3 regions of the Pseudogracilibacillus sp. SO30301A genome follow, and region 3 is predicted to be linked to each of the others. Evidence: riboswitches for the same ligand, from Rfam matches in the RefSeq annotation. Region 3 holds a riboswitch; each other region holds the start of a gene.

Region 1 (5,723 bases), on a different contig from region 3:
TATAATTATTAGAGATAGCACCCATTGTTAAATCATCCGTCATGATGACGCCATCAAAATGAAGTTCTTCCCTAAGAATACCAGTAATTATTTCATATGAAAGTGTAGCTGGATCGTCTCCTATTTGAGGTAGCTTAATATGCGCCGTCATCACTACGTCAGCGCCTGCATCAATCGCAGTCTTAAAAGGGACTAATTCAATAGCTTCTAATTCATCCATATTTTTATCTATTACAGGCAATTCTTCATGGGAATCAATATGCGTATCCCCAAGACCTGGAAAATGTTTGATAACAGGAATTACTTGTTCTGCTTGCATTCCTTGCATCACTTCAACCCCGAGTTCTCCCACCAGTTGAGGATTACTTCCAAATGAGCGATCTCCAATTACAGGATTATTTGGATTGTTATTCACATCTATTACTGGGGCAAAATTTACTTGAAAACCAAAAGCTTTTACTTGCCTTCCCAATACTTCACCTGTTTTTCGAGCAAATTCCTTATCGTTTTTCAGACCAATTTCTTCGTTTGTTTGCAAATCGTATAAATTTGGTAATCTCGTAACGGTGCCACCTTCTTGATCCACACTAAGCAATAGCGGTATGTTGTTCTGTTTATTTTCAATTTTTAAATCATTTGATAAGTTTAATGACTGATTCGGTTCTTCTAAGTTAGCTGAAAATAAAATAAAACCGCCTAATTTATACGTATGAATCAATTTCTTTGATTGATTAGTCAAAATTGTACCGGTAATTCCACCAATAATAAGCTGACCGATTTTTTCATCCAAAGTCATTTTTTTAATTATTTTGGATATGTCATCAACTTCATTTTTATCCATACTAGCTTCAGTTTCTCCCTCTAATTGTTTCATCGTTGTAGTTATATTTTCTCGCTGCGGATTTGTTGGGACCAGGTTATGTGAACTTTTTCCAACATCCGCTTCTAATGTAATCATTGGATCTTGAGCCACAGTTAAAAATACAATCAAGCAAACGATTATCGCGATAATAGAAACTACAAATCTTTTCACCAAACCACCTCTGGTATAACGTGTCTTAAATATTGTCAGTTACTAAAATGCCTGCTTTTTTTAAAGCGTTACAAGCAGCATCAATTTTTTCTTGTGAATCTGATTCTATTGTATGTAAATGAATACCCCCGGTTAAAATTAATAGTGGAGCAGCATTATTTTGTGAAAAGCTCTGAACAAACTGTTCTACTTCATATCTACTTTTCACCATAAGAGAGCCGATCAATTCGCCATAAAAAGGATGTTCTACAATCACATCTACGACGGTAACACCGCAGTCTACCATAAGTTCAAGCTCTTTCTTCGTTTCCTCAGGTGTATGTTTACAAACAATCACTTTGCGAAATGTGTCATTCTGAGTTTTCTGTTGATAATACAAATATCCTCGACTAGTCGCAATGATCGGTTCTTCACTTGTTCTAAGTAAAGCAATATCTGTTACGATTACTTGCCTGCTTACACCTGTTTTTTCCGCAAGCATCTTTCCAGTTAGTGGTTTATCGTTTTGCTTAAGCAAATCAATAATATATTTTCTACGTTCGTCGCCGGTCATATTTATCCTTTTTCCCATTTATATTCCATCCCTTTGCTTTTGATGATTATTATTCCATCTTTTTATTTGTTCACATCTTATCACAGATTAATTAACTTGTTGATTGTTATACAGTGTCACTATTGAATATTTTCCCAGTAAGTTTGAATCAAAACTTGAAATGAGCTAAAATAAGATATGATAATGAAAAAGCAGAAATTATAATGTCTACAGGGGGAGCCATTCGGCTGAGAGTGAACAATTTGTTCTTACCCTTCGAACCTGTTAGTTAATACTAGCGTAGGGATGTAGTTTTTTTATGGGAAAAATTAGTCAATCTAAACGGATACCCATCAAGCTCCCCGTAGAATTGCTTTTTTGCATTAAAAATTTGGGGGAGTGTTAAATTAATGAGCTCGAACCGTACTTTATTTTTTATTGAAGTTGCCATTCTAACAGCTTTAGCATTGCTATTAGATATTATTCCTTTTTTAAAGTTTAAACTTTGGCCAGCTGGTGGTTCTATTTCATTAGCAATGATTCCTGTGTTCATACTGGCTTTTCGTTGGGGTATAAAAGGCGGAATCCTTTCAGGGTTCTTATGGGGTATATTGCAGATTGCAGTAGGAGATGCGTATATTCTTAATTTTTGGCAAGGATTAATTGAATATGGACTTGCATTTACTGTACTAGGCTTTGCGGGGATTTTTGCAAAATCTGTTCAACAGGCTGTAAAACAACAGAATAAAAAAGAGTTATTTAAGTTTATAATTGCAGGGATTCTTGTCGGCGGTTCATTACGTTTTCTTGCCCATTTCTTTGCAGGATTTATATTCTTTGCCGACTCAGTACCTGAAGGACAACCGGCTTGGCTATACTCCTTTATTTATAACTGTTCGTACATGATTCCAGCGATGATTATTTGCATTATTATTATCTATTACTTATTTAACAAACAACCGAGAATGCTACTTAAAAATTAAACTATATGTAAAAAATAGATAACCTATTTAATTAATGGTTATCTATTTTTTATTGAAAAATTTTAAACGCCTCGATTGAGCAACCAAAAATAATTGAAATACTATTGGAAAATTGTGGATAAAATCAATAAGATAAGTTCATCTACAGAGATCGAGATTCATACGATGCAAGAATTAAGCTTTATTCTTAAAGCACATGTGCGAAAAGAAGCACGAATTATTTTTCCAATGATTAAAAAGGCACTTCCCGAAGAAGTACTACAAGAAATGGTACCGTACTTACAGATTTTCCGAACGGGAAAGCCCATTGTCTTTAGACGTGGGATGAAAGTGAGGGCCAATATGGAGTGGTATAAAAAACGAAGGTTTGTACCACTTCGTATTTGAAATTATTTTTTCTTGAGATATGCATGAAATTAATGTTAAAAACGGTACAAACGTTCCTCTTTATGTTATAGCAGGAGTTGAGCAACTTGCAAACGAACACAGTTAAGCTAGAGCTTCAAAAACTGACAAAGAGAAAATGGCAATGTACCGTAAGATGACAGCGATAAATACCGCTTTTTCGAATTGGCTTTTAGGTTTTGATGAACTCCAAACAGCTACTTCGAAAGTACTTAAACGCTATTCGGATGAGCCATTTCCTTCACCTATTGTCAATCAAACGATTCGGACAGTAAAATCGAAAAAGAAAAAACAGAAAGCGAAAACGTTTTGTTGTATGTGGTGTAGCTTCAATAATTAAAACTTTAAGGTGGAAAGAGAAAACGGGTTATATAAAGTTTCTTTTCCAACACTAGAAAAGCTATCAAAGATTGGTGGAGCAAGACGGATTCATTTTTACTGATAAATTAATCAGATCTCACTCTTATTTCCTTATTTTAAGTTGTCCGCCCTTTCATTTCCTTTTACTGCGAATAAATTATAGTAGTGGCAAAAAGGAGGTGAATGGTTGGTGAAAGATAATGATAATAAAAAGGAGCTATATAACCTATCCAACCAAATGGTAGAAATTTTTATTAGCAATATATTCTCTAAAAATAACATTGATTTAGAAGAAGCAAAATCTAACATTACAGATGAGCAACGTGAATCACTAAAGCAATCAGTTGCAAAACTTAAAGAACAAGTAGAAGAATTCTTATACGAAAAGAATGCTACAAAGACAGTCACTGAAGATGAAGTGAAAAAGAAAGTTGAAAGTCCTCTTAGGGAACTTTTCTTGAATAGAAATAAACAAGCGGAAGAGTGAGCAGTTGATTAAATGGTTGAATTGATTGGTAAATTAGCGCACTCAAATAACTGCTTCGGTGCATTTAATGAATATATAGGAGGGATAAAATATGTATGATTACGATTACGACTATGATTATAAGTACAGTAATCGGTGGGTGGCACTAGATAGGGATTCAGAGCACCCAGTAGGAAGAGCATGTAAAAACGATTCGAATAATGATATCAATGACGCAGACCAGTATTCAGAAATCGACCAATCTTCCAATGAAACTATCATTATTAGAGATTCTTGCGAGATCACTGTAGAAACCACAGATACGAAAGTTGCCGCTTCTTTACAGGCAGCATTACAGGTTGCCATCGCTGTCGTTATCAATATTACAATAGCAGATAGCAGCCGTGCAGAAAAAGTCACACAAGAACTTCTAGAAATGTCTCAAATCAGGCAAGCAAACAGGCAAAAACTTGTCATTGAGAACTGTCGCGAAATTGATGTTACTACTACTGACACAGACGTAGCAATTTCCTTACAAGTTATGCTCCAAATTCTTGTTGCTCTTTTTGCACAGCTGGGTATCTTATAAAAGGATACTACACTATATTTAATGCTAATTAGTTTGTCTATGTTCCAAATACTGCATTATTTAATCTTGGCAATTTCATTTAGTTGGAATTGCCAAGGTTATTCATGTTTTAAAGAGCAAAAGCGAACCGCAAATACAGCGAATTTTCTTGTGGACGCAACTCCATATGCAAAACAGCTGGTAGAGAAGTATTCAGTTAAAAGGATTATTTCCCCTCAGCAACGTCTTTAAATATTTCGTAAGAACGTTTTTGTTTTTCTTGATCGTAGATATACGTGACAGCCATGATTTCATCAACATTGTATTTTTCCTGAAAATTCGTCAATTGTTTACGAGTAGAATCCTTGTCTCCAGAGAAAGTCACACTAATCATCGATGAAACTGCTGCCTTTTCTTGTGGACTCCAAAGTTCATCCATATTATCAACAGGCGGTACTAATGGTTCCTGGTCTCCTCGGACAACATTTAGGAAAAATTGCTGTAATGTTGTTAACTCCCTTTTTGCTTCTTTATCACTTTCTGCAGCAATTACATTAAGACATGCCGTCATATGCGGAGAATCTAAATAATGAGATGGTTTGAATTCTTTACGATATATGGAAATTGCTTCTTCCATATATCTTGGCGCGAAGTGGGAAGCAAATAAATATGGTAATCCTAGTTCAGCTGCTAAATATGCTGAGTTTGGAGAAGAACCTAATATATAAAGTGGTACATTTGTATTAATAGCTACATTTGCTTTTACATGTCCTTGATCTTTCGCTGACCCGAAGTATTGCAAGAGCTCCTGGATATCTTTTGGAAAAGAATATACAGAATCCTCATTATGAGATCTTCTAAGTGCACTTGCAGTTAACATATCTGTACCTGGAGCTCGCCCTAAGCCCAAATCTAAACGATTAGGATAAATGTTTGCCATCGTTCCAAATTGTTCTGCTACAACTAAAGGAGCGTGATTAGGTAACATTATCCCACCAGCTCCAACTCTAATTTTTTCAGTATGTTCTAATATATGTTTAATCAATATAGACGTAGCTGAACTTATTAAAGAAGCGGTATTATGGTGTTCAGAAATCCAATAACGTGTATACCCCATTTCCTCAGTCGCTTGCGCCAAATTAACCATGGAATCAATCGCTTGTTTTATACTTTCGCCTTTTCGAAGAGGTCCAAGATCTAAAACTGAAACGGGTATATGAATGTTTGCCATTATTATAATTCTCCTTTTTGAAACCTTTTTCTGATTTACATTTTAACAAACAATTAATTAAATAGCAGATTCCGTGATTACTGTTCTTTTTGTAAAGAATATAAGTTAAGAGAATTATAAATTATTACAGATAAATATCAACTAA
Region 2 (8,056 bases), on a different contig from region 3:
ATATAAATTTAACACACCGAAAAATTATTGTCAAAGCCATCATTTAACATTGACATATAATTTGTTTACGTTAATATTAAATATATTAAGTAAACTGTGTTAAGAAAAAATTTAACAAAGTAAACAATATTCGAGGTGTACAAATGCAAATGAACCTTTCTCATAATGATCGAGCTCTAAAGACAATAGAAGAAGCCGAGAATATTGTCATTAGTGGCATTGCAGAAACAATGGATCTTTATGGTGTTACTCCTTCTACAGGGCAACTATATGGAACCATGTACTTTAAAGAGGAAATGACATTAGATGAAATGCGTGATGAACTTGGGATGAGTAAACCAAGTATGAGCACAGGCGTTAGGAAGTTGCAAGAAATAGAGATGGTTAAGAAAGTGTTTCAGCGTGGGGAAAGAAAACATAAATTTATTGCCGAAAAGGATTTCTTTAACTCTTTTATCGCTTTCTTTTGTCAAATGTGGGATCGCGAGGTTAATACAAATATGGCTGCGATTAAACAAGCACAAACGTTACTACGTGAAGTGATAGAGGATGCATCCGTTTCACCTATTATTCGAGAAAACGCGGAGAATAAATATCAATTACTCGAAGAATCTAAAAAATACTATCTCTGGTTAAAAAGCCTTGTAAAGAGTATTCGTACAGGAGAAATATACGAGTTTTTACCTAAAGATCCACCTCAAAGCAACTAAATTTCTATGGGAGGAATCTATGAAACATAAACTGAATAAGTCTGTATTGGTGATAGCAAGTATTGTTATATTGGGATTATTAGCTGCATGTGGGAGTGAGGATAGTACTAATAATAACGAAGAGGTAAACTCAAAAACTATCGAAATGGGACAAATTAGTTGGGCAGAAAATATCGCCGTAACAAATATGTGGAAAGTCATTTTGGAAGAAGAAGGGTATAAAGTGAATTTTAATCTTCTTGATATGGGGACAACGATGGCAGCACTTGCAAATAATGAACTTGATGTTAGTTTAGAAGTATGGTTACCTGTTCAAGATGCTAGTTATTTGGAACAATATAATGAACAAGTCAATTTTTCGGAAGAAACATGGTACGATAATGCAAAGGTTGGTCTCGTTGTTCCGGAATATATGGATGAAATAAATAGTATTGAAGACTTAAACAAACATCATGATTTATTTGAAGGTGCCATTGTTGGATTTGATCCAGGCGCTGGAACAATGGAAGTTACTGAAGATGTTATTACAGAATATGAACTAAACTATGAACTGCTTCCAAGTTCCGAACCGGCAATGGTGACAGAAATAAAAGAAGCGATAGAAGCAGAAGAACCTATCGTTTCTCCACTTTGGAATCCACATCGTATTTTTTCTGAAGTCGATTTAAAATATTTAGAAGACCCTAAAGAAGTATACGGCGGGGTAGAAAAAATTCACCATGCAACTCGTCAAGGCTTTGAAGAGGATTTTTCAGAAGTTGATCGTTGGTTAAAAAATTGGAAAATGGATGACGAACAAATTGGTACATTAATGAGCTATGTAGCAGACGCAGAAGAACCTATTGAAGGGGCTAAAAAATGGGTCGAAGAAAACGAAGCCGTTATAAATGAATGGGTGAACAAATGAAATTCCTAAAGGTAGTTGGGATACATCTCGACTACCTTTTATCGTCTAATTAGTTCTTTTATTTCAAAAACAATATCCTCCACTTGCGGAACAGCAGCACTTTCTAAAGTTTTATTATTAGGAATAGGAACCGGATGTCCTCCTAATCGTTTAATCGGTGCCTTTAAATTATCGAATGCTTTTTCTGCAACGATACTAGCAATTTCCGCTCCATATCCACTTCTTTTTACCGCTTCATGAACAACAAGTAAACGACCAGTTTTAGTAACGGAGTCTAATATTGATTGTTCATCTAAAGGCACTAAAGTCCGAGGATCAATAATTTCAACTGATACTTGCTCTTTTTCTAAAATTTGCGCCGCTTCCAAAGATCGTTCAACCATGATTCCGGTAGCTACAATTGTAATGTCACTGCCTTCCCTTTTTATAGCTGCTTTTCCAAGGGGAATCGTATACGGTATAATCGGAACCTCCGCTTTCTTCTTATACAGTAATTTATGTTCATAAAAAATGACAGGATTAGGATCCTCTATTGCCGAGATAAGTAACCCTTTCGCATCATATGCCGAAGATGGCTGGATCACTTTAAGCCCGGGTATATGGGTCAGCCATGCTTCTAAGCTTTGGGAATGTTGAGCTGCAGCGCCCGTTCCAGAACCGCTGGGAGTACGGACAACAAGTGGAACACTTCCCCTTCCACCATACATATACCGAATTTTTGCAGCTTGGTTGACAATTTGGTCTAGTGCTAATGTCAAAAAGTCTGAAAACTGAATGTCCACGACTGGTCGCATTCCGGTTAATGCTGCCCCAACTGCAACGCCTGTAATACCGAGTTCACTAATTGGTGTATCTCGAACGCGCTCCTCACCAAACTCCGCTAATAGACCTTTTGTAACACCAAAAGCTCCCCCATACTGACCAATGTCCTCACCTAGTAATAACACTTTTTTATCTTGTCTCATTTTCTGTGCTAATGCTTCCCTGACCGCTTCCAAATAGGTTAACTCACGCATCCAATCATCCCCTTAAGCATGAGCTCATACTTCTCATGCATAAACATCTGTAAAAAGCTCTTCCATACTTGGTTCTTTACTTTCCAAAGCAAAATTAGTTGCATTCTCTACATCTTTTTGAATCTCTTGTTTAATTCTGAACATGTCCTTTTCTACTATTTCACCAGTTTGTATAAGGAATCGTTCCAATCGCATAATTGGATCTTTTTTTCTCCACTCCTCCACTTCTTCAGCTGAACGATAAAGTTGTTTATCGCTTTTTGAATGCCCACTAAATCGATAGGTTTTCGCTTCAATAAGTGTCGGTCCTTCCCTATTTCTTGCCCGTTGCACTGCTTTCTCAGCTTCCTCTAGGACATCTAAAAGATTATTGCCATCGATTGTTACTCCAGGAAAACCATATGCTTCAGCTCGTATCGATAAATCATTAATATTCGTCATTTTCGTAATCGGACTAGACATCCCGTATTCATTATTTTCACAAACAAAAACAACCGGCAGCTTCCAGATAGATGCAAGATTTAAAGCTTCATGAAAACTTCCCTCGTTTGTCGCGCCATCTCCAAAAAAACAAACGGTTACTTCATCCTTTCCCTCTAACTGTGCTGTTAGTGCAGAGCCAACAGCAATCGGAATGCTGCCACCGACAATTCCGTTAGAGCCCAAATTACCAGCCTCCACATCGGAAATATGCATCGATCCGCCTTTCCCCTTACAGTAGCCAGTTTCTTTTCCGAATATTTCTGCCATCATTTTATTTATATCTGCACCCATGGCAATGGAATGTCCATGGCCTCGATGGGTACTTGTAATTTTATCGCCTTCTAGTAACATAGCACAGACCCCAACGGCTGTAGCTTCTTGCCCTATACAAAGGTGTGTTGTACCATGAAACAGTCCTTTTTTCATATTCCGTTCCACTTCTTTTTCAAAATAACGAATGCGAATCATTTGTTTATATAATTCAATAAAATTCCGAGCGCCTGCGTTGGATTGCACAATTTCACATCCCTTAGTTAACTCAAATAACGATGATACAATGTCTTTGCTTTTTCAACATCATTCGTTCCGTGAACTAGTGCTCTGCCGTCTTCAAAAACAACCATTCTTTCATCACCGATTGTAAAGGATAAAAGAAAGGCATTCGCTTCCACTTTTCCGCCTGTTTTTTCCAACTGTTGAGCCAGTTGCTTCAAATTACGTTGCTGCACGTTTGGCGGTCTAACTTGTACGGATGACCGACCACATAAAACAGCAGTTTTTGTCTGCTCATCAAATTGTAAAAATGGATATGTTGCTTTCTCACCACAAGAAGCACAATCTACCTTCTTCATTGATGAAACATTCATTTGAACAATTTGATTTGTCCAAACATCAAAAGAGATTAGTTTTTTTCTTAAAGCATCATAATTATCGGTCAATATTTTTAACGCTTCCGTCGTTTGGTGCACAACAACTTGACTGGCAGCTGGGTGGATAATACCAGCAGTATCACAAGTCGGTCCGCCAACCGGCACTGTTTCCATTAGACAATGAAGACATGGTGTTTCTTTAGGAACAATCGTAAAACTCATCCCATAACTTCCTACACAAGAGCCATAAATCCACGGTATTTGATGTTTTTGTGAAATATCATTCATCATCATCCGAATATCAAAATTATCGGTTGCATCTAAAATTAAATCTACGCCTTCTACAAGTTCTTCCAATTCAACCGGCGTTACATCGATAATTCTTGCTTCAATTTCAACCTCTGAATTAATCGCCTGCAACCTCTCTTTTGCAGCCACTGCTTTTGGTGTACGATTTTTTGCATCTTCCTCTATATACAATTGTTGTCTTTGTAAATTACTCCATTCGATATAATCACGATCAACAATGGTTAGTTTTCCAATTCCCGCTCTTGTTAGCATTTCAGAACTCTGGGTACCAAGTGTTCCAATTCCTATTATTAATACATGCTTTTTTGCTAACTTTTGCTGTCCCCCTTCCCCAATAGAAGGAAACAAAATTTGTCTAGAGTAACGATCCATCATTATAAACTAATCCCTTCTAAAGGGCTGCTTGCTGTCGCCGTTCTTTTCATCGGTATTCTACCAGCTTCATAGCCAAGCTTCCCTGCTTCGATTGCTAATTTCATCGCTTTTGCCATTTTAACCGGATCTTTTGCTCCGGAAACGGCTGTATTTAACAGCACTGCATCCGCCCCTAACTCCATTGCAAAAATAGCATCTTTCGGAGAACCAATTCCAGCATCTACAATAACGGGAATAGTAGCTTGTTCTGTAATGAAACTCAAATTTAATGGATTAATAATCCCTTGCCCAGAACCAATTGGTGAGGCACCCGGCATCACAGCATGAACTCCTAATTCTTCCAACCTTCTAGCAAGTACAACATCATCTGATGTATAGGTTAAAACGGTAAACCCTTCATTTAATAGCTGTTCTGACGCCTTCAATGTTTCTACTGGGTCTGGCAGCAATGTTTTATCACAGCCGATAATTTCAACCTTTACCATATGACAAATTCCCGAAGCTTGTGCTAATTTAGCAATTCTAACTGCTTCTTCCGCAGTTTTTGCTCCGGCAGTATTTGGTAAAAATTTGTACTTATCTAAATCTATCTTTTCTAAAAAATTGGGTTGACTAGGCTCAAAAATATTCATCCTTCTTACTGCAAATGTTAACACTTCTGTCTCCGAAGCAATGACTGCTTCTTTTTGAATATCAAAATCTGAAAATTTGCCTGTTCCTAGAAATAATCTTGATGTAAACTCGTAATCTCCTATTTTTAACATCGTTTTCCCTCCATTTATTTTTTATCTACATTTGAAAAAATCAACCTCCACCAACAAACTGAACAAATTCAATTTTATCTCCATCATTTATTTGAGTAGTTTCATGTTCTCCATTTTGTAAAATAACATTATTATGCTCGACAATAATGACAGGAGTCCTAAAATCAAAATGATTAATTAGTTGTGAAATCGTTTTGATCGTTCTAGGTATTTCTACTACGGAACCATTGATATGTAATTTCATTTATTTCACCTCTTTTCGTCTAATTTCTCTCGATATTTCAAGGTAGCAATCGTACAATCTTCTGCAAGCAATATCCCTGACAAAACTGCAATGCCACTTGCTCCTTCCTGTAAAACAGTAGAAAGATTAATTGGTGTAATCCCTCCTATGGCAATGACGGGAACCTTTACGCTACTAGTGATCTTGCTCAAATTTTTTAGGCCTCGTGGAGGTAATCCTATTTTTGAATTTGTCTTAAAAATATGACCATAAATTAAATAGTTCGCTCCTTGTTCTTCCTTCTCCAACGCTTCCTCTACACTATGTACAGAACAACCTATTTGTAATGAAGGAAAGTACTTTTTAACATCACATACATCTAGGCTATGAGAGGTTAGCTGTACGCCACCTACACGCCCTGTCACAGCAATATCAACCCGATCATTAATAATGATTTTTTTAGGGTCTACTCCAACTGCAATAAGTTTTCTTATAACAGCAATGTGATCCTTAGCAGTCCAATTCCTCTCACGTATATGAATAAAGTCTATCTTTGCATGAATTGCTTTAACCTTTTTTATAAATTCATCCGTTGATTGTTTTCCAGTTGAAATTATATGTAAGCCTTTCATTTGACCTCCTTTAATTCTTACCTAACTTATAATCAAAAAACCACTTTTCTGAATATATACAGGAAAGTGGTTTGCTAATAGCAAGTCTCGAATAGCAATACATCACTTCCCTTCGCTAGTTTTAACTAGATCAGGTTATAAGAATCCCGAAGTCACACTTCGATCTCAGCTTGTTTACAAGCACTCCTAGTAATAAAATATCTATGAGTCACTTCAAACCATTGATATAACAACGTTTAAAGATGACTGTTTTTATTATTCAGCACCAAATGATACGCTTTCACTAAAGGAACGGACTGTTTTTCGTTAGATTTTTTTCAACGAGTGGGCATAAACTCGGGTAAATCATTTCAAGTGTATTACCTAATCCGTCGGCAATATCAGTAGTCGGTATAAGTTGATCTATCAAGATTGTCGCATGTGTATGTCTCAAACCATGTGAACTTATTTCTTGGTATTAATATTATCTATTATATAAGTAATTGTAAAGCTAATTTAAAAATTTTTCAATATAGGTTGGATATATTTTAAGATGTGCCAAGTATTACCACATCTTTTATTCAATTACTTGTTGTTAGTTCATTATCGTTATTTGTCTATCTTTCCATAACAAAAACGGTGCAACAAACAAACTTGACTGTGTTAATAGAAGAAATCAATCTGATCATTCAGTAGCAATGATTGGAGATGGAATGAATGATGCACCGGCTCTGGCAAATGCAACAGTTGCTATTGCAATGAGCGGTGCCGGGACAGACACCTCTTTTGAAACAGCAGACATTACTCTCATGAATGATGACTTAACAAAACTCCATATACGATCTCACAAGCAGAAAGGCTTTACATATAATACATTTCGCTTCAGATTGGCACATTATTTCCGAAAACGGCACATCTTCCTTTAGATTGGCACATTATTTCCGAAAACCGGCACATTTCGCTTCAGATTGGCACATTATTTCTGAAAACGGCACATCTTCCTTCAGATTGGCACATTATTTCCGAAAACGGCACATCTTCCTTCAGATCGGCACATTATTTCCGAAAACCGGCACATCTTCCTTTAGATTGGCACATTATTTCTGAAAACGGCACATTTCGCTTCAGATCGGCACATTATTTCCGAAACCGGCACATTTCGCTTCAGATTGGCACTAAACAAAATATTTCTTTTGCTCTAGGTCTTATATTAATCACCCTTCTACTTGTCATACCTGGCTGGTTAACTATCTGGATTGCTATCATCGCTCATGTAGGCGCTATTTTGCTTGTTGTACTAAATGCGATGAGGTCGATGAACAATATGGATAACGAAAAGAACAAAGTTGGAAGTGTCCTGCAGGGTTAAGAACAGTACTTCCGTGTGTCAGAGTTAGACGAAGAATCATCAATAAGAAAGTTATTTGTGAACATTAAAAATGAGCAGGCATTATATTTTGTGTGCCTGCTCATTTTTTATTTCTCTTAAATAATTGTATATTGTATATCGTGAAACCTTCATTTTTTCAGCAATTATCGGAATGCTTTTATGGATTGAAAAAGCCCCTTTATCTTGTAAAAATCGAATCATTTCTACCCGTTCTCTTTTTCTCATAAATGGAATTGGTTTTCCAATATGATTTACCGCTTTTTTATAAAACTCATCTAACTTTTGCTCCAAGTTCTCATCTTTTTCACTTGCTGCAATTTCAATATTGTCACCTACGCGAGTAAAATCATTTACTAAGTTTTGAATCATGAGAACATTTGTGTAATCAAAATTCACCCC
Region 3 (8,056 bases):
TCTCCAAGGCATCAATAAATCTTGTTGTGGCATATATCCAACTTTCCCCAAACGGTTTTTGGCTTGTTTTCCATTTAAATAAATGGAGCCGCTGTTTGACTCCTCAAGTCCAACGATGAGACGAAAGATAGTCGTTTTTCCTGAACCACTTGCACCAACAATACTTACAAACTCTCCATCTGAAACGGAAAAGCTCACATTTTTTAAAATTGGAATTTGTTCTACATCGTTTTTGTAGTAAAAATCAACGTTTTCAAACTGGAGTGCTATTTTTTTATTTTGGACACTCATGATAAAGGTTCATCCTTTTTTTCTAAAATAAGGTAGTGTTACATGTAACGTTTTTCTTGATTAGACCACTGATAAATGAAATGGATCATTGTTTTCGTAAATGCAATTAATTGATCGATAGAAATTTGTTCGTTTATTGCATGTGCATTCAGAAAATCACCAGGACCATAAATCGCTGCCGGAATTCCCGCTTCAGCGAACCAACATCCGTCTGTTACAGAAGGAGAAACATCGATTACAACTGGATTATGATGGATTTTTTCATGTGATTGAGCCAATAATTTTACTGCCTCATGGTTCGGATCCACTTCAAGGGAGGGAAAAATTTCGCCCCGATCTTCAATCATCGAGGAGCCACCCCATGTAAAAGTAGGGGGATTCTCTCGTAACCATGTATCTGCTTTAGCAACATTCATGAGATGTTCTTCTATTTCTCGAATAACTTGTTCATACGTTTCATCTGGGTAGTAATGAACAGTAATCCACAAACGGCATTCATCAGCAATAAAAGCCGCATGTCGGCCCCCTTCAATTACCGCCGGATTAATCGTGTTTGTTCCCGGTGGATAGCCCTCATATTGTTTGGTAATTGCCCAATGACGCTCCAAATTTTGTAACCCTTCTATTAGTTTCATCATTTTTTCAATTGCACTTGCACCAAATAGTCCACCGCCTGCATGGATCATATTCCTCCGTGTTGCATCATGGTAGGTTCTATCACTTTTTATAGTAATCCATCCAGTGATAACTCCTCCTTGACCTTGGATATGTAAATCACTAGTGTCTACAACTAAAGCAAAATCGGCATCATAACCGCGCTTCGTGCATTGTAATGTACCTGCTTCTCCAACTTCTTCTCCGATTACGGATTGAAAGATAATATCCCCGGCTAAGGTGATACTTTCTTCACTTAATAACTTTAACGCAAACAACGCACCCGCTAGTCCACCTTTCATATCTGCTGCTCCACGACCGATGATGCTGTCGTTTTTTATTATCGGTTGGAAGGGATTTGACTCCCATTGTTCATCTTCTCTTACTTCTGCTACATCGATATGACTATTTATAATAAGACTTTGGTGAGTAGCAGATTTTTTCCCTTTCCGAACACCGACGACATTAGGGTCATTTGGATAGACGTCCCACATATCGATAGAAAAACCGATTTCCTCCAAAAACTGTGCTACATATAATTGTGCTTCTTTCGTATTTCTAGCAGGCGGTGCTGCTGTTTTAAATGAGATGAGAGTAGTTAGTAATTCGATTAATTCATGTTGACGATCATCTATTTGTCTGATTAATTGCTGAATCCTACTCATCATTTATAACCTCCTTTCAAATAAAAAAGCCACTTCCAACTTATGGAAGCGGCATATTTTACTATATGCAGTACGAAAATAGCAAACTACACTTTCATCGTGTAATTTTTCGTAATTCACCGCTTCCTTACGCTAGTATGAACTAGTTCAAGTTCAAGGGTTAAGGCAACCGCCTTTCTCAGTTTCGAAAAACACCCCTAGTGGTGATGACAAATATTTAGTTTTGACTCTAATTCCACTATCTCATAGATTTCACTAAAAAGCAATTTTTAAAAATACAATTATTTAAACGTTTCATCTTTTGTGTCTATTTCATATGCCCCGTATTTTTCACCGTAATAATAGTTATAACGTTTTTTAAATTTCTCATAGATGTATTGAACGATAACTTTAATGAGAGCATAACCAGGAATACCTAAAATTACCCCAACTAGTCCAAATAAATTTCCTGCTACAAGTAAAACAAAAATGATGGTAAGTGGATGGACTTTCATTGTTTTCCCCATGATATTCGGAGAAATAAAATTTCCTTCTAAAAATTGTACAGCTGCCCAAACAATTGCCAATTTTAATAGCATAAATGGTGAGTGAACGATTGCGATAATAATTGCTGGAGATATAGCAATAATTGGTCCTAAATATGGAACAACACTTGTTACTGCAGCAATAAGAGCTAAAATAATTGCATAATCTAGACCAATAATCAAATACCCAATATAAAGTAAAATCCCAATGCATGTTGCAACAATAATTTGCCCTTGAATATAAGAACCAACTTGTTCATCCATGTTTCTTAAAATTAGGTTTACATCTGAACGATATCTTGGAGGAAGCAGCTTAATAGTATACTTTTTAAATGCTGTACCATCTTTTAATAAAAAGAATAAGATAATCGGAAAGGTAATGATCGTCACAACCACATTTGTAACAGTTGTTGCAATATTTTTAATTCCTTGATACGCATTGTCGAGATAATTCCCAATTTGTTGTGGTAAGTTACTTAGATTTTCCACAACCCAATCATATCCTTGCTCATAATACGTTTGAAATGCAGATGCTTGCATCCATGATTGGATACTCAGTCCCATTTGGTTTAAGTAAGAGGGAAATCTATTGATTAAATCTTTAATCTGTGACTCTACAATTGGTGCAATAATAATAGTTAGTCCGGTTATTAGACCACCGATTCCTAGAATTATTATAATAATTCCCCAAATTCTTTTGATGCGAAAGCGTTCTAAGAGATTAACGATCGGATTTAATAAATAATAAGCAATAAACGCTAAAACAATGGGGGGAAATAAGGTTGAAAAAATGACTGTTATTGGATTAAAAATAAAAGCAACTTTATCATAAATAAATATGACGATCCCTAACAGTATTAGGACTAAAAGGATAAATATTAGGTCACGACCACCGATAAACTTCATAAATCTACTCGAAAATTTCATTTACGGTCTCCTTTGGAAAAATAATCGAGATGATTGATCAGCATCTCTGTGTTATTTTTTATTAAGACTATTTTCGTAATTTTATTGTTTTTACTTAGTTGAAGTATACTGTGACATAACTATGAAAGAAATACTCGCTCTCCAAGATGTCGAGTCGATTTCGAACATGTCGAGTCATTTACCAAGAAGTCGAGTCGATTTCGAAGAAGTCGAGTCGATTCCCAAGATGTCGAGTCGAACTCAAACATGTCGAGTCATTTCCCAAGAAGTCGAGTCGATTCGCAATATATGAGTCGCCCCAGACTTGAGTTGATACATAGATAACATGTAGACTCTTATGTCGCAGTTTATGGATTTTGTAATTTTAAACAACAATGTTTTAGAGAAAAGGCAATTATTTAAAAGGTATATTATAAGTCTAACATTATTTGATAAATTAAAACCCTAATTTTTCATCATAATCTTCCATTTCAAAATCTTGTTTCATCGTTTTTTTATGATTTTCTTTTAATTCTTCGATAATTTTATCCACGTCAACTTTTTTCTCATAATGCCATTCTAACGCCATGGACATATAAAGTTCATTTAATTGTGCTATCGATAGTCCTTTTGTTTTCTCAGCAATATAATCAATTTTATTTTCATCAACAAATTGGACTACTTTTTTATTCATTAAATATTCTCGACGTAGTTCTATTCCCGGTTGCTTTATCTCGTAAGCACGATCGAAGCGACCAGCTCGATTAATCAAAGCAGGATCGATTTTTTCAGGATAATTGGTTGTTCCAATTAAAAAAATCCCTTCTTTTGTTGTAGCACCGTCTAATGTATTTAGAAAAAATGAACGACATTCATATGGCATGGAGTCAATATCTTCGATGATTAAGATAACAGGTGCTAGTTTTTTGGTTGTTTGAAACACCTCATCGATTGAATAACTTGAAGTATATTCGGTTATTTGCCAATAAACAACAGGGGCTTCAACACTTCCAGCAATTGATTTCACTAGTGTTGTTTTCCCATTACCTGGATTTCCGTATAACAAAATACCGCGCTTGTACGGGATGTCATACATTTTAAAGAAAGTCCCACTTTTTGAGAAAAACTCATCGATGGAACGAAAAATATCTTTTTTAACATTGTCTGCTAGTAAAACCTCATCTCGGTGAATTTGTTTCGTAATATCTTCTTTTGATCGTTCCAATCCATCCTCCGTGTCTGTTAATACAGTAATCCCATGGAGCATAAATTTTCTTTCTTTATCAATCATTTCCTTAATAAATGTTAAGATACTTTCATCATCCACTGCAAAGAAAAATTCTAATGGAAAATCAGCATGACTTTGGTAGATAGTGATAGTTGCATAAGCAACTTGATACTTTTCGAAGTATATTAAATTATTTTCGTCAGAATATGAGATAAAATAATCTTCGTTGTCTATATAATGAATTTTTCTAGCACTAATATGATCGAAAATAGGAGATACTACTTCAATATCAGGTGAATTATTTTTTAGCATTTGAATTATTGCGCTGTTTAACTCTTCAAAACCGTCTTCTGATGAATAAATTTTAAAAGTTCTCCCAGTCTTATCATATAAAGTTTTTACAACCTTTTCAATTGCAATTGCATAATCGTAATAATGTGGCATTGTTTCTCGATCTATTTCTGTAAATTTAATTAATGAAATGTTTTCAGTCATCTTGCATTTTCCCTTCAAGTGTTAATGTAATGAGAGGATTATAATCCAATATTATTCAAATGTAAATATAAATCTAAAATTTTTTAGAAAAAAAGAAAAAAGTAATATGGTAAGAAATATTTGCGATTCTTTGCTATACTTGAATTAGAGTCCGCATAAGGAGGAAACGTAAGTTGAGTTATCAAGCTAAGCTAGAAAAGGAAGCAATGCATGTATTAAAGGAGACAAGCCGTACTTTTTATATCCCTATTACATTATTAAAGCGAGAACTTAGATTAACAGTTGGTTCTGCTTATTTATGTATGCGTGCCATCGATGAAATTGAGGATCATGAGACGTTAGCGGCTGATGTGAAGCAGGATCTTTTACAAAATACTGAAAAGTTATTACTGGAAGATGGCGAGTTTGATCAGCATGCTTACTTACGTTCCATTGAACCGTACCAACTGAAGCTACCAGAAGTTACGATCCGACTAGCTGACTGGATTAAAGTCTGCCCGGAAGGTATCGTTGGAAAAGTAAGAGAAGCTACAGCCGAAATGGCTGGTGGAATGGCGGACTGGGTAAAAAGAGATTGGTTTATAAAAACGAAAGATGATCTAGATAATTATACTTATTATGTAGCAGGGCTCGTTGGGGTTATGCTTTCTGATATATGGAAATGGTATGACGGAACGGAAACGGATCAAGATTTAGCAATAGGATTTGGCAGGGGGTTACAAGCCGTAAATATTTTGCGTAATCAACATGAGGATTATACGGAACGAGGGGTTCGCTTTATTCCCGAAGGATGGAGCAGGGATGATGTATTTGCGTATGCTAACGAAAATTTGCGCCTCGGTGAACAATATTTGAAAGATATTAAAACCCGTACGATTAAACTATTTTGTAAAATTCCATTAGCTTTAGCGAAACGAACATTAGAAGCTATGGAAGCTGGAAAAGAGAAAATGTCGCGTCAAGAAGTAGAAGAAGTAGTTGCAGAAATAAAGAACGAGTAAAAAAGATTGCCAGGGATGATTAGGCAATCTTTTTTTTTTGAAACAATTACTTTCTGTGGATGGGGATGGGATATGCGGATAAATGCATCGAGCCGATATTTGTATAAAAACGCCAATAAAATAGTATTCGCGCAGCGATATTTTTGTGCAGAACCACCGATAAAATAGTGGTCGCGCCGATATATTGCGCAGAAACCGCCGATAAAAAAGTAATCTCGTCGATATATGTACAGAATCCTATCACGCTACAAAGAAACATACATAAACCAAACTTTAAATAGAGAAAATTTACAAATTGATTTTTTTGACCAATATATTTTTAATTTTGACAAATAAACTTTACAAAATTAAAACTATCATTTACAATTAATTCAGAGGTGATGAAATATGAAAAGTCGACTTAAAGAACTTCGCGCACGAGAAGGGCTCAATCAAACACAACTTGCAAAATTGGCGAAAGTGTCGAGACAAACGATCAGTTTAATCGAACGTGAAGAGTTTGTTCCGTCCTTATTGATTGCAGTTCGGATTGCACGTATTTTTGAAGAGCCGATTGAAAACATATTTTTCTTTGAGGAGGATGAATTGTAAATGAAAATTATAATACAACTGTTATTTGGTGCTACTATCGGGTTTTTTGGAGTGTATTTTATGTTAAGTATCTCTTCTTTAGATTTATTAACATATGCTGATGTAATTGTGACTGGATTACTAGTTATCGCTTTTATCCTATTGGGATGGAGTTTTCTTTTACACAGGCAGATAAAAAAATTAGGTAGTAAGAATTTACAAGGTGATGAAGAAGATGAAATTGATGTTTTAAAGTACAAAAAATTTAGTGATTATTCATTATTTTCACAATCTAGTTCGATTATTGCATTATTGGCGTTATGTGTTGTATTAATGATTACAAAAAATATGGTGCTTATCGTTGTTGGAATAATTATCGCAGTTATTAGTTATTTATTTGTAGCCTTTATGGTAAACTTAGTGCATTTTGTTTACCCTGAACGTGAAATACCTAGTGTGTCTGATTCAAAGTATGCTGAAAAATTGTTAGAAACTGCTGATGATGGTGAAAGGTACATCATTTTAAATGGACTGTATAAAACTTATCATTTAGCAAATACAGTATTAATTTTTGCCATGATAGGTGCGACACTTTATTCTGTCTTCACTGATAATTCACAAGTTTTTTCTGTTGTTCTCATGGCGATTGTATTACTTGTGTTAAATGGAAACTACTTGTTCGCTGTTCGTAATAAATAAAAGTATACCAAACTGATTATTTGTATGAAGGAAGAATTATCCTTAAAATAGAGGCAAATGCTATACAAGGAGGATTTATATGCTAGAATTAAAAGAACTTTTAGAAATAGATGATTTAAATGAAGTGTGGGAAACATCAACAGAAAAGCCAGTCATACTTTTCAAGCAAAGCACCACTTGTCCAATCAGCGCTGAAGCATTTGCTGAATTTCAACGTTTTTTAGATAATAATGAGGAAGATATCGGAGCATTTTATGTAAAGGTGAGAGAAACTCGTCCAGTGTCTGATCAGATTGCAGAGGACTTAGGGATCCGGCACCAATCACCACAAGCGTTTGTTTTGAAAGATAAGGAAGCAGTTTGGAATGCTTCTCATGATAAGATAACAGAAGATAGTCTGAATGAAGCGTTACAAAACGTATAATTGAAAAAGAGGATAAGATAAAATCATGTTAGTCATAGAAATACGAACTGTAATATAAATTTTTCATGAAACGTATTCGTTCGGATTTTTTAAACTTTTTTGCTAATTTTCATAATCTGCAATCTAAACAAGCTTGATCTATTCCCGTTAGCAATGTAATCGTAATCTAAAGGCTTAACGACATGTATTTAACGCATTTAAATCAAACGGAAAAATGCAATGTAAAATTTCAGGTAACAATTGATTACGATCATAAGAATGTACCACTTCCGTTATCTTTTTTTCAGTGATCGACAACAGACTTACTACTTGTTGCTTTACAAAATGGCAAATATTTTAAATAATGTAAATCAAAAGCCTAATTCTTCTTTCTATTTTATCGAGGAATTAGGCTTTTGATCTGCAATAATCGCGTCCATTTAATGAATATGTTATAAAAGCCTTGATTGCTTGTTTGAAGATTTCAACACGGATAGTAGTTTGACGCACAAGCCAGCCAATAGGGAAAGTAATGTGTACAATATTAACCAAAACCAAAGAAGTGAATGCAGTATCGTCAAGTTAGCTGTAACAGAAATTATTGCTACCAAAATCGGCGC

The links. A riboswitch is a leader RNA that binds a small molecule or an ion and turns the genes downstream of it on or off. The one in region 3 is predicted to bind thiamine pyrophosphate.
Region 1: another riboswitch for thiamine pyrophosphate. It lies ahead of thiT (energy-coupled thiamine transporter ThiT); the one in region 3 lies ahead of SPD89_RS16630 (acetylornithine deacetylase).
Region 2: another riboswitch for thiamine pyrophosphate. It lies ahead of tenI (thiazole tautomerase TenI); the one in region 3 lies ahead of SPD89_RS16630 (acetylornithine deacetylase).

The regions. Positions count from the first base shown of each region.
Region 1 covers NZ_JAXHDD010000100.1:279-6,001, forward strand. Annotated here, with positions in the region: gene nagZ (beta-N-acetylhexosaminidase) at 1-1,033, opposite strand, end outside; gene SPD89_RS22255 (transcription repressor NadR) at 1,059-1,604, opposite strand; TPP riboswitch at 1,789-1,889, shown strand; gene thiT (energy-coupled thiamine transporter ThiT) at 1,976-2,548, shown strand; gene SPD89_RS22265 (hypothetical protein) at 2,714-2,935, shown strand; gene SPD89_RS22270 (hypothetical protein) at 3,078-3,293, shown strand; gene SPD89_RS22275 (spore coat protein) at 3,501-3,800, shown strand; gene SPD89_RS22280 (spore coat protein) at 3,940-4,368, shown strand; gene SPD89_RS22285 (LLM class flavin-dependent oxidoreductase) at 4,574-5,578, opposite strand.
Region 2 covers NZ_JAXHDD010000060.1:2,679-10,734, reverse strand. Annotated here, with positions in the region: gene cudC (choline uptake/conversion transcriptional regulator CudC) at 150-710, shown strand; gene SPD89_RS19070 (glycine betaine ABC transporter substrate-binding protein) at 730-1,617, shown strand; gene SPD89_RS19065 (alpha-ketoacid dehydrogenase subunit beta) at 1,656-2,633, opposite strand; gene SPD89_RS19060 (thiamine pyrophosphate-dependent dehydrogenase E1 component subunit alpha) at 2,667-3,584, opposite strand; gene SPD89_RS19055 (thiazole biosynthesis adenylyltransferase ThiF) at 3,650-4,669, opposite strand; gene SPD89_RS19050 (thiazole synthase) at 4,669-5,433, opposite strand; gene thiS (sulfur carrier protein ThiS) at 5,474-5,677, opposite strand; gene tenI (thiazole tautomerase TenI) at 5,683-6,288, opposite strand; TPP riboswitch at 6,379-6,486, opposite strand; gene SPD89_RS19030 (helix-turn-helix transcriptional regulator) at 7,718-8,056, opposite strand, start outside.
Region 3 covers NZ_JAXHDD010000042.1:10,111-18,166, reverse strand. Annotated here, with positions in the region: gene SPD89_RS16635 (ABC transporter ATP-binding protein) at 1-291, opposite strand, end outside; gene SPD89_RS16630 (acetylornithine deacetylase) at 330-1,613, opposite strand; TPP riboswitch at 1,718-1,819, opposite strand; gene SPD89_RS16625 (AI-2E family transporter) at 1,892-3,061, opposite strand; gene SPD89_RS16620 (ATP-binding protein) at 3,498-4,763, opposite strand; gene SPD89_RS16615 (phytoene/squalene synthase family protein) at 4,937-5,764, shown strand; gene SPD89_RS16610 (helix-turn-helix transcriptional regulator) at 6,152-6,355, shown strand; gene SPD89_RS16605 (DUF3169 family protein) at 6,356-7,033, shown strand; gene ytxJ (bacillithiol system redox-active protein YtxJ) at 7,113-7,457, shown strand; gene SPD89_RS23155 (DUF2651 family protein) at 7,889-8,056, opposite strand, start outside.